DNA from 3 places in the Nonomuraea polychroma genome. Region 2 is predicted to be linked to each of the others. Evidence: riboswitches for the same ligand, from Rfam matches in the RefSeq annotation. Region 2 holds a riboswitch; each other region holds the start of a gene.
What was found. Region 2 has a riboswitch for cyclic di-AMP ahead of EDD27_RS08485 (C40 family peptidase). Riboswitches for the same ligand answer to the same signal wherever they lie in the genome.
Positions count from the first base shown of each region.

Region 1: another riboswitch for cyclic di-AMP. It lies ahead of EDD27_RS30785 (coiled-coil domain-containing protein); the one in region 2 lies ahead of EDD27_RS08485 (C40 family peptidase).
Region 3: another riboswitch for cyclic di-AMP. It lies ahead of EDD27_RS12675 (C40 family peptidase); the one in region 2 lies ahead of EDD27_RS08485 (C40 family peptidase).

Region 1 covers NZ_SAUN01000001.1:6,748,333-6,751,582, reverse strand. Annotated here, with positions in the region: gene EDD27_RS30795 (DeoR/GlpR family DNA-binding transcription regulator) at 1-620, shown strand, start outside; gene galT (galactose-1-phosphate uridylyltransferase) at 617-1,690, shown strand; cyclic di-AMP (ydaO/yuaA leader) riboswitch at 1,759-1,895, shown strand; gene EDD27_RS30785 (coiled-coil domain-containing protein) at 1,901-2,863, shown strand; gene EDD27_RS30780 (hypothetical protein) at 2,968-3,156, shown strand.
Region 2 covers NZ_SAUN01000001.1:1,923,915-1,927,164, reverse strand. Annotated here, with positions in the region: gene EDD27_RS08490 (gluzincin family metallopeptidase) at 75-893, opposite strand; gene EDD27_RS08485 (C40 family peptidase) at 1,093-1,602, opposite strand; cyclic di-AMP (ydaO/yuaA leader) riboswitch at 1,676-1,833, opposite strand; gene EDD27_RS08480 (class I SAM-dependent methyltransferase) at 2,121-2,978, opposite strand; gene EDD27_RS08475 (LysR family transcriptional regulator) at 3,050-3,250, shown strand, end outside.
Region 3 covers NZ_SAUN01000001.1:2,857,801-2,861,050, reverse strand. Annotated here, with positions in the region: gene EDD27_RS12685 (aldo/keto reductase) at 1-427, shown strand, start outside; gene EDD27_RS12680 (Gfo/Idh/MocA family protein) at 448-1,401, shown strand; cyclic di-AMP (ydaO/yuaA leader) riboswitch at 1,519-1,654, shown strand; gene EDD27_RS12675 (C40 family peptidase) at 1,668-2,360, shown strand; gene EDD27_RS12670 (alpha/beta fold hydrolase) at 2,594-3,250, opposite strand, start outside.

The sequences.
Region 1 (3,250 bases), 4.8 Mb from region 2:
GCGGCGCGACCGCCGTCGGCCCGGGATCGACCGAAGAGCCGGGTTTCACCGCCAAGTCCGCCCGCCAGCAGCAGGAGAAGCAGGCCATCGCGCGCCGCGCGGCGCAATTGGTGCGCCCCGGCACCGCCGTGGCGCTTTCTGCCGGCACCACGACGTGGGCGCTGGCGCACCACCTCATCGGCGTGCCTGAGCTCACCGTGATCACCAACTCCATCCCCGTTGCCGACGTCTTCCACCGCAACCCGCGCTCCGACCGCACGGTGGTGCTGACCGGCGGCGTACGAACGCCATCGGACGCCTTGGTGGGCCCGGTGGCCGTGGCCGCCATCCGCCGCCTGCACGTGGACACGCTGTTCCTCGGCGTGCACGGGATGAGCGTGCGGGCCGGGTTCACCACGCCCAACCTGCTCGAGTCGGAGACCGACAGGGAACTGGTGGCGGCCGCGACCCGCCTGGTCGTCCCCGCCGACCACACCAAGTGGAACACGGTGGGCATCAGCACCATCGCCGAGCTGACGGAGGCCGACGTGGTCATCAGCGACGCGGGGTTGACCGAGCAAGCACGTACGGAGCTGGCCGACAGGGCCGGAGAACTGATCATCGCGGAGGCCTCGCTTTGAAGCGCACCATCACCCACTTGGCCGACGGCCGGGAGCTGATCTACTTCGACCGGCGGGACGACGCCGAACGGAGTGCGATCGACCGCCGTACGCTCGACCCCCGGCCGTTGGCCTCCGAGCTGCGCTACGACCCGCTGACCGAGGAGTGGATCGCGATCGCGGGCCACCGACAGACGCGGACGTTCCAGCCGAAGGGGACGGCGGCCGAGTGCCCGCTGTGCCCGTCGTCCGAGACGCGGTCGACGGAGATCCCGGCGTACGACTACGACGTGGTGGTGTTCGAGAACCGCTTCCCCTCTTTTTCCGGAAATTTCGGGACCTATGAGGATGTAGGTGGACTGAGCGAGGTCCGTCCGGCGGTGGGGCGGTGCGAGGTGGTCTGCTTCACCTCTGAGCATTCCTCGTCCTTCTCCCAGCTGTCCGACGCCCAGGTCGAGCTGGTCATGGAGGCGTGGGCCGACCGCACGGCCGAGCTGTCCGCCATCGAGGGCGTGGAGCAGGTGTTCTGCTTCGAAAACCGAGGCTCGGAGATCGGCATCACGCTCGCTCACCCGCACGGCCAGATCTACGCCTACCCGTACGTCACCCCGCGCACCAAGCTGCAGCTGGGCGCCGCCTCCCGCTACAAGGGGAACCTGTTCGCCGACGTGCTGGCCGCCGAGCGCGCCGCCGGCACGCGGGTGGTGGCCGCCAACGAGTCGTGGACGGCGTTCGTGCCGGCCGCCGCGCGCTGGCCGTTCGAGGTGCACATCTATCCGCATCGGCAGGTGCCCGACCTGGCGGCGCTGACGGAGTCGGAGCGGGCCGCGTTCGCGCCGCTCTACACGTCGGTGCTGAAGGCGTTCGACGGGTTGTTCGGGGTCGTGATGCCGTACATCGCGGCCTGGCACCAGGCGCCGGTGCGGGAGGGCCGCGACCTGGCGTACCTGCACCTGGAGCTGTTCAGCATCAGGCGGGCGCCGGAGAAGCTGAAGTACCTGGCGGGGTCGGAGTCGGCGATGGGGGCCTTCGTCAACGACGTGCTGCCGGAGGAGGCCGCGCACATGCTTCGATCACAAATAGATCACTAATAGATTTCTCCTTAAGGTCGCATGACTCGTGATCTACCACTAATATCCCGATAAGCACCGACCGTAACGGCCGGTGCCCGCCTAATCCCGGGCGTGTTGCCCGGGAGCCGGGGACCCATCGCAATTGGGGTGAATCCACTTCGGTGGTAGGGACCTCCCATTCCCGAACCCGTCAGCTAACCCGGTCGGCAGAGGGAGAGGAACATCTACGTGGCGGCTTCGTCCCCCGCGAGTCTTGCCATCGGCCTCATCACCGCCGCCGTCGCTCTTTTCCCGGCGACACAGGCGACCGCGGCGGCGTCAGCGCCCAAACCCTCGGAGTCCGAGCTCCGCACCCAGCTCAAGAAGCTCACCAGCAAGGTCGACAAGCTCATCGAGCAGTACAACCTCAAGCGCGTCGAGCTCGCCAAGGCCCAGGAGGCCGCCAAGAAGGCCGACGAGCGACTGGCCACCGCGGAGCAGACGCTGGCCGCGGCCCAGCAACGGGTGGCCGAGATCGCCCGGCTGCGCTACCAGAACGGCAATCCGCCAGTGCCGAGCTTCATGCCGCCGGAGAACGGCGGCAGCGCGGCCGTGCTCAACCAGCTGACCACCGAGCAGCAGGCGTTCGTTCAGGGCGTGGCCAAGGCCCGCGACGACAAGCAGAAGGCCGCCGAGGAGGCCGCCGAGCTGGCGGCCGGCATCCGCCGGGACACGGCCGAGGTCGACAAGCAGCGCGATGAGGCCGAGGACGTCATCGACGACATCAAGAAGAAGCTCGCGGACCTCGTGCCGTACGGCACCGGCCGCAACTCCGACGGCAGCTGGGCCCCCGAACTGCCCTCCGGCTCCGACAACATCACTCCCCGCACCCGGCTCATGCGCGAGCAGGTGCAGAAGAACTTCTCGCTGCCGTACGCGGTGGGCTGCTTCCGCTCGGGCTCCGGCGGCGAGCACCCGCTCGGGCGCGCCTGCGACTTCATGATGAGCACCGGCGGCGCGATGCCGACGGCCGCCAATCTCGCACTCGGCGACCGGATCGCGGAGTGGGCGATCAAGAACATTGACAAGCTCGGCATCAAGTACGTGATCTGGAAGCAGCGCATCAACCACGGCTCGGGCTGGAGCACGATGGGGAACCGGGGCAGCATCACCGAGAACCACTTCGACCACGTGCACATCTCAATGCAATGAAAAGGTGCGGCGCGGAGGCCCGCTAGTATGCAGGGCACCACGAAGGCGGCCACGGAGACGTACATCAGGGCCCTCGTCGGCTGCCTCGCCGACGACTGGTGCTCGTGGAGCAGGAAAGACGGTACGCCTATCAGCAGGCCTGCCTGACAGGCGCCGCCGCCAAGGCGCTCGGCCGCCCGGCCAAGGGCTGGAAGCTGAAGGGCAACGAGCTCTACTGGTTCAACCAGGGCTACAAGGCAGGCGGCCCGAGCGCCTGCAACACCTGGAAGGCCCCAACGTCCAAGGCGGCCTGACAGACCGCGACCATGGCAGGCTCCCCGGCGAGTGGGAGGCCGCGCGGGAGAAGTAGACGAATCCGTGTGCGAATCCGTCTACCGGCCGCTCCAA
Region 2 (3,250 bases):
CCGGGCCTGCAAGCCTCGCCGTCTCTGGTCCTGCGTCGTCCGTGTCGTGCCGTTCGCTCATCTGCCTCCCCCTCTTACGCGAGCTGGTCCCGCACGTACGCGCGCCACCGTGCCGTCAGCGTGGCCGCGGAGAGCCCGAGCGAGGCGAGCGCCCGATCGACGCCGGCCGCCTGGGCTTCACGGTAGAACCTCACCAGCGTCTCCTCACCGAACCGATCGGCGAGGAAGCGACACGCCAGCCAGGCCTCCTGGTACGCCCGTGCGAGCCGCACAGGGTCCCCGCCATCCGCCGCGAAGGCCGCAGGCCCGGGCAATTCGCTCGGCACCCGCCCGGCCCGCACCTCGTCGCCCAGTTCGGCGGCGGCTGTCCGCACGGGCAGCCCCGCGTCCCGGTAGCCCACGTAATCGGCGAACCCCTCGTAGAGCCAGACGGGCAGGTCCCCGGTGCCCGCCACGACATGGGTGAGCTCGTGCGCGAGCACGACATCCTTCCCCGTCGCGTTGAGCCGCGCGAAGACCTCGGGAACGACGATCACCCGGCCGCCGTCGGCCACCGCGGCCAGCCCGTCGACCCGTTCCACTCCGGCCAGCCCGGCCGCCTCGCGGGCGGACTCGGGCACGACGACCAGCGGCCGCACAGACCGCCCGAGGACGTCCGAGACCCGCCGCCCGGCCGTGTCGGCCCGCCGCGCCAGCTCGTCGAGCGTGCCGGGCGGGGCGTGGTGGCCGACGACGAGGGAACGCGTTCCGCGGGCCAGGACGACGCCCTCGCGCCACAGGTCGCGTGCTTCCGGGGGAAGGAAGGGGGATTCGGGGACCGGGGCGCTGGCGGGGGCGAGGGTGAGGAGCAGGAGTCCGGCCACCACGGCTCGTCGGCTCACCTGCTCGGACACGATGCCCGATCGTAGCCGGGGCCGCTGTGCCACTGAGACGGCCCACTGGGCGTCGTCACGGCGGCCCGCCGGTGAAGGGCTCAGAAAGCGTCTCCCTGGAAGGCCCTCAGCCCTGTGCGGCGGTTGGGGGAAGGTGGCTTGCCGTAAAGAGAGAGAAAGAAAGAAGAGGGCCCCGATGAGATCGGGACCCTCTTTCTTTTCACAAGCCGGGACGAACCGCGCCGACGAAGGACGCCTTGCGCCAGCTGCTCAGCTTGTCGACACGCACCCGCTCACCTGTCCGCGGGGAGTGGAGCATCTTGCCGTTGCCGACATACATGCCGACGTGACCGAGACCCCTGAAGAACATCAGGTCGCCTGGCTGGAGATTCTTCCAGGAGACCTTCCGCTTGATGCCGGCGAACTGGCTGGCCGCCACGCGGGGGATCTTCACCCCGGCCTTCTTCCAGGCGTACTGGGTCAGGCCGGAGCAGTCGAACGCACCAGGGCCCGTGGCCCCATACCGGTACGGGTCACCGATCTGGTTCCTGGCCGCGGCGACGGCCTTTTCGGCCTTCGCCTTCTGCCGGGCAATCCTGAGTGCTGCGGCCGACTTCGCGGACTTGGCGACGGAAACCGCCTTAGCCGTGGAGGTGCCGGCCGCATCGCTGGTCGTCGCCGCCTGCGCCGCCGGGGCATGGAGGATCAAACCTCCGGCCGTCACGGTCATGGTTAGCGCTACGCCACTCAGGGCAATACGGGACAGACGAGGGTTTTGCAGGGAGGTAGACAGGATTTCTCCTTGGGTCTTCCACGAACGCCTACCGGGTTAGCTGACGGATTCGGGCCTGGAAGTCGCCCTACGGCGCGATACGCGCCGATTCACCCCTGATCCCGTGAAGGGATCGATGGTTCCCCGGCTCCGTGCCTCCTGGCTGCACGGACTCGGCAGGTCGCCGTCCGATGTTCTGTTCGACAAGGGGACGTACGGCGGCGACCGGCGGATCTTTGTCTGGCTCACATCGGAGGGACCGATGTGAGTTCGCGGCGGCATGGCGTGTCACCGCGACGCCAGAAGCTACGCCGAAACGTCAAGGATCGGCAAAGCGCGAGTCAGGTTGTAAAGATCCGACAAAGGGTCCAGTCAGGGCTAAAACCCCTGCTGGAACGCCAGATTCAGTTATGCGATTGTGACCCTTCTCACAATTGACGGCACATGGTCGTGTAAGGTCACAATTGTCACTTTGGTCACATCGTCCGCGCGGTCATCCTGAAGCCCGTGGGCGGGAGCGCTCCCGCAGCGAGGCGGTCCCGTTCGATGCGCCACAGCTCCTCGACGATGTCGGCGCTGCCGCCCTCTGCCAGCTTTCCGCCGAGATATCGCGACAGGTACGGCTCCCGCCGCACGCTCGTGACCTCGAACCGCTCCTCGAGGGCGGCGAGCATCTCGGCCGCGGGCGTGTGGTCCGCGTGCGCCTCGCGCCACCGTTCGACCGGATCATGACCTATGCGGCCGGGCTCGCGGGTGAAATCCGCCACACCGGCGGCGGCGAGCAACGATCCGGCGTCGTAGAACCATGTGGCGGCGGCCCGGTCGGCCCAATCCCAGGCGAACTCGTCCACCAGCAGGAGTCCACCGTCCACGAGCAGCGTGCGCACGCGGTCCAGCGCCGCCTCGAGCGGGTGCAGGTGATGCAGCGAGAGCGACATGACGACCACATCGAACAACGATCCGTCGTCGTAGCCGCGGACAGCCGACCCGGGGTGGGCGCCGCCCGGCCCGGGGGCGGCGGCATCCGGGCCGGGGGCGGCGGCATCCGGCCCGGGGGCGGCGGCATCCGGCCCGGGGGCGGCGGCATCCGGCCCGGGGGCGGCGACGTCCGGATATTTCACGATGTCGGCCTGGATGGCCGGCACCCCTGCGGCCCGTGCCGCGTCGACGGCCTCCTGCGAGATGTCGATCGCGGTGACCTCGTGGCCGCGCCTCATCAACTCGGCCGCCAGCTCGCCACGCCCGCACCCGACGTCCAGCACCCGCTGCGGCTCCCTCGGGAGCACCTCACTCAGCCATGCGTACTGGTGGTTGTCCACCGTCTCTGTCTCCATAGAGCCGAGCATGACCGGCCCCAGCCATGCACACCACTGCGGGTTGGGCATGGAACCCATAAGCTGAGTGCATGCTTGACCTCTGGTCGCTGAAGGTGCTGGTGGAGGTCGGGAGGCTGGGGTCGTTCTCGGCGGCGGCCGAGGAGCTGTCGATGACGCAGCCCGCCGTCTCCCGGCAGATCGCCACGCTGGAGCGGCACACGGGCGTTCGGCTGTTCGAACGGCTGCCGCGTGGCGTCCGGCCGACGGATGCCGGGCGGGCGGCGCTGGAG
Region 3 (3,250 bases), 930 kb from region 2:
CATCGGCACCTCCAACTTCACCGTCAAGACCCTCACCCGGCTGATGGACGAGACCGACATCACGCCGTCCATCAACCAGATCGAGCTCCACCCGTACCTGCAGCAGCGCGAGATGCGGGCCTTCCACGAGGCCAACGGCATCCTGACCGAGGCGTGGAGCCCGCTCGGCCGGGGTCAGGGGCTGCTCGACGACCCGGCGCTGAGCGTGTTGTCGGGCAAGTACGGCAAGACGCCCGCCCAGATCGTGCTCCGCTGGCACCTGCAGCTCGGCAACGTCGTCATCCCCAAGTCCGCGAACCCCTCGCGGATCCGCGAGAACTTCAACGTGTTCGACTTCATCCTCGACGCCGAGGACATGGCCGCGATCGGCGCCATGAACAGGAACAAGCGCATCGGACCCGACCCCGACACCTTTAACATGACCTGACAGGTCTACGATCTCCGTTTGTGCGGGACTTTGCGTGGGGAATAGCGGCGACAGGCGGCATCGCGCGGACGGTGGGAGCGGCCATCGCCGCCGAGCCCGGCATGCGGGTGGCCGCCGTCGGCTCCAGAAACCTGGGCCGCGCGCAGGCCCTGGCCGCGACGCTGGGCGCGGAGTCGGCCTACGACTCCTATGAGCGGCTGTGCGCGGATCCGGCCGTGGACGCGATCTACGTGGCCACTCCGCACGCCCAGCACCTGCAGGTCGCCGAGGCCGCCATCGCCGCGGGCAAGGCCGTGCTGTGCGAGAAGCCGCTGGCCGCCACCGTGGACGACGCCGAGAAGATGGTGCGCCTGGCGCGGGATGCCGGTGTGTTCCTCATGGAGGCGATGTGGATGAGGTTCAACCCCCTCATCCAGAAGATCGCCTCCGATGAGCGGTTCGGCGAGATCCGCTCGGTGCAGGCCTCTTTCGGCTTCACCCTGCCCTACGACCCCGCGCACCGCCTGTGGGCGCCCGAGCTGGGCGGCGGCGCGCTGCTCGACCTGGGGATCTACCCGTTCGGGCTGGCCCAGCTGCTCCTCGGCATGCCGACCGACCTGCGTGTCACCGGCTCTCTGGCCCCGAACGGGGTGGACGCGGAGGCTGCCGGTGTTTTGCTCTATCCCGGCGGCAGGCACGCTCTCGTGGCGACCTCGTTGCTCGGGAATTACCCGAACGATGCCCGCGTTGTGGGTACTCAGATGCGCGCCGACATCCAGGCCCCGTTCTGGGCGCCGCAGCGGATCCTCCTCACCGGGCCCTCCGTGGAGCCGGAAGAGCACGTGCTCGATCCGGCCGACAACGGGTACGCCGGGGAGCTCCGCGAAGTCCGCGCTGCCACGGCCGAAGGCAGGACCGAGAGTTCGATCATGCCGCTTGACGAATCCCTTGCCATGATGGGGCTTCTGGCCGACGCCCGCGGGCAACTTGCCTAACTGGGCTTTTATCTAGTTGTAATCCTCTTGCCGCATGTATTACCTTATGGGGCATCTTGAGGCATGCGTCCGGTTTGTCCGGTCGTGTCCGACCATCGCACGAAACATCACAGGACAGTCCTGTGACCGCTGAATCCGCCTTGCGCGGAACCGGGGACCCAGTCATTTGGGGCGAATCGGCACTTCGGTGCCGTAGGGCAGCTTCCACGCCCGAGCCCGTCAGCTAACCCGGTAAGCGGCATGGAAGCAAGGAGTAAACCCCCTCGATGGCCAAGTTCCGCATCCCCGCTGCTGCCAACAAGATCAACATCGCCCGCGCCGCCCTCGGCGCCACCATCCTGGCCTCAGCAGTCACCGCCCACGTCACCGGCACCGCCGTCGCCGCGACGGACAAGCAGCCGGTCGCCACCGCCGAGCAGGCCGGCGCCAGGACCGACGAGTCGAAGACCAACGAGAACAAGATCAACGTCACCGCCGATCAGGTCCTGGCCCTGGCTAGGTCCCAGGTCGGCACCAGCGAGAACGCCGCCGGCGGCGGCACCCCGTACCAGCAGTGGTACGCCAACTCCCAGCGCGCCGCCGAGACCATCGCCCGCGACGGCGGCAACCGCGCCGCGTACCTGAACGCTCCCTGGTGCGCGATGTTCATCTCCTGGGTCGGCGAGCAGACCGGCGCCCGCCCGCAGCTCGGCTGGGACGCCTGGACCGTCGCCCACGCCAAATGGTTCAAGGCCAACAACCGCTTCGGCACCGACGTCAAGCCCGGCGCCGTCGTGTTCTTCTCCTGGAGCGGGAGCAAGGACATCCGCGACATCAACCACGTCGGGTTCGTCGTGAAGGACAACCAGGACGGCACCATCTCGACGATCGAGGGCAACACCGGCAACGGCAAGGTCGAAGAGCGGACCCGGCCGAAGTCCCAGGTCGTCGGCTACGGCTACCCCGAGTACGCCGCCTGACCCTCCTCATCACATCCGAACGAGCGCGCGTCCCCACCCGGGACGCGCGCTCGCCGCGTTCCGGTCGACCCGGCCCGGAGCCCTATGCCCTGCCCTTCCACCCGGCCGAAGTCGGCAAGGCGACCCCGGCCGAACGACCGGGAGCAGATGGGGAACCCCGGATCTTCCGCTACCAGCCCGACGGCTCGATCAAGGAGATCGAGTGGGACGAGCTGAGCTGACCCCGTCCAGGGTCACTCCGCGAAGAACCGCGCCAGGGCGGCTGCGACCGCGCCCGGGTCGTTCTCCATCGGGATGTGACCGGCGCGCCGGATGCGGACCAGGGAGGTGTTCGGCATCTCGGCGGCGAAACGCTCGGCGTACCTGACCTCCTGGAAGGTGTCGTCCTCGCCCCACACCAGCAGCTTCGGCGTCCCGTCGGCCTGCAGCGCGGGCACCAGGTCCAGCGTGTAGCGGCTGTCGGCGGCCCCGGCCAGCGCCATCCATGACCGTCGCACCCGGGCGTCGTTCCACGGGTCCAGGTAGTCGGCCAGCTCGGCCTCCGTCGCCGGACGGGCCAGCGCGGTGGTGACGGCCGTGCGGCGGGCGGCCAGCAGCTCCTCCGCGGTCACCGCCGCCACCACGGCCGGGTCGCGGAAGCGGGCCACGCCCGGCACCGGCCACGAGTCGTACGTGACCGAGTTGACCAGCGCCAGCCGCCCCACCTTCACCTCGCCCGCGGCCAGCAGATGCTGCGCCACCGCGCCCCCGATGTCGTGCCCCGCCACGGCCAGCGGTTCGCCGGCGCCCACCGCCGCCGCGAACCGCGCCACCCACCGGGCCAGCGCCGGAACCGCCGCCGTCGCCATCGTGAGCTCCCCCTCGGAGCGCCCCAACCCCGGCAGGTCCAC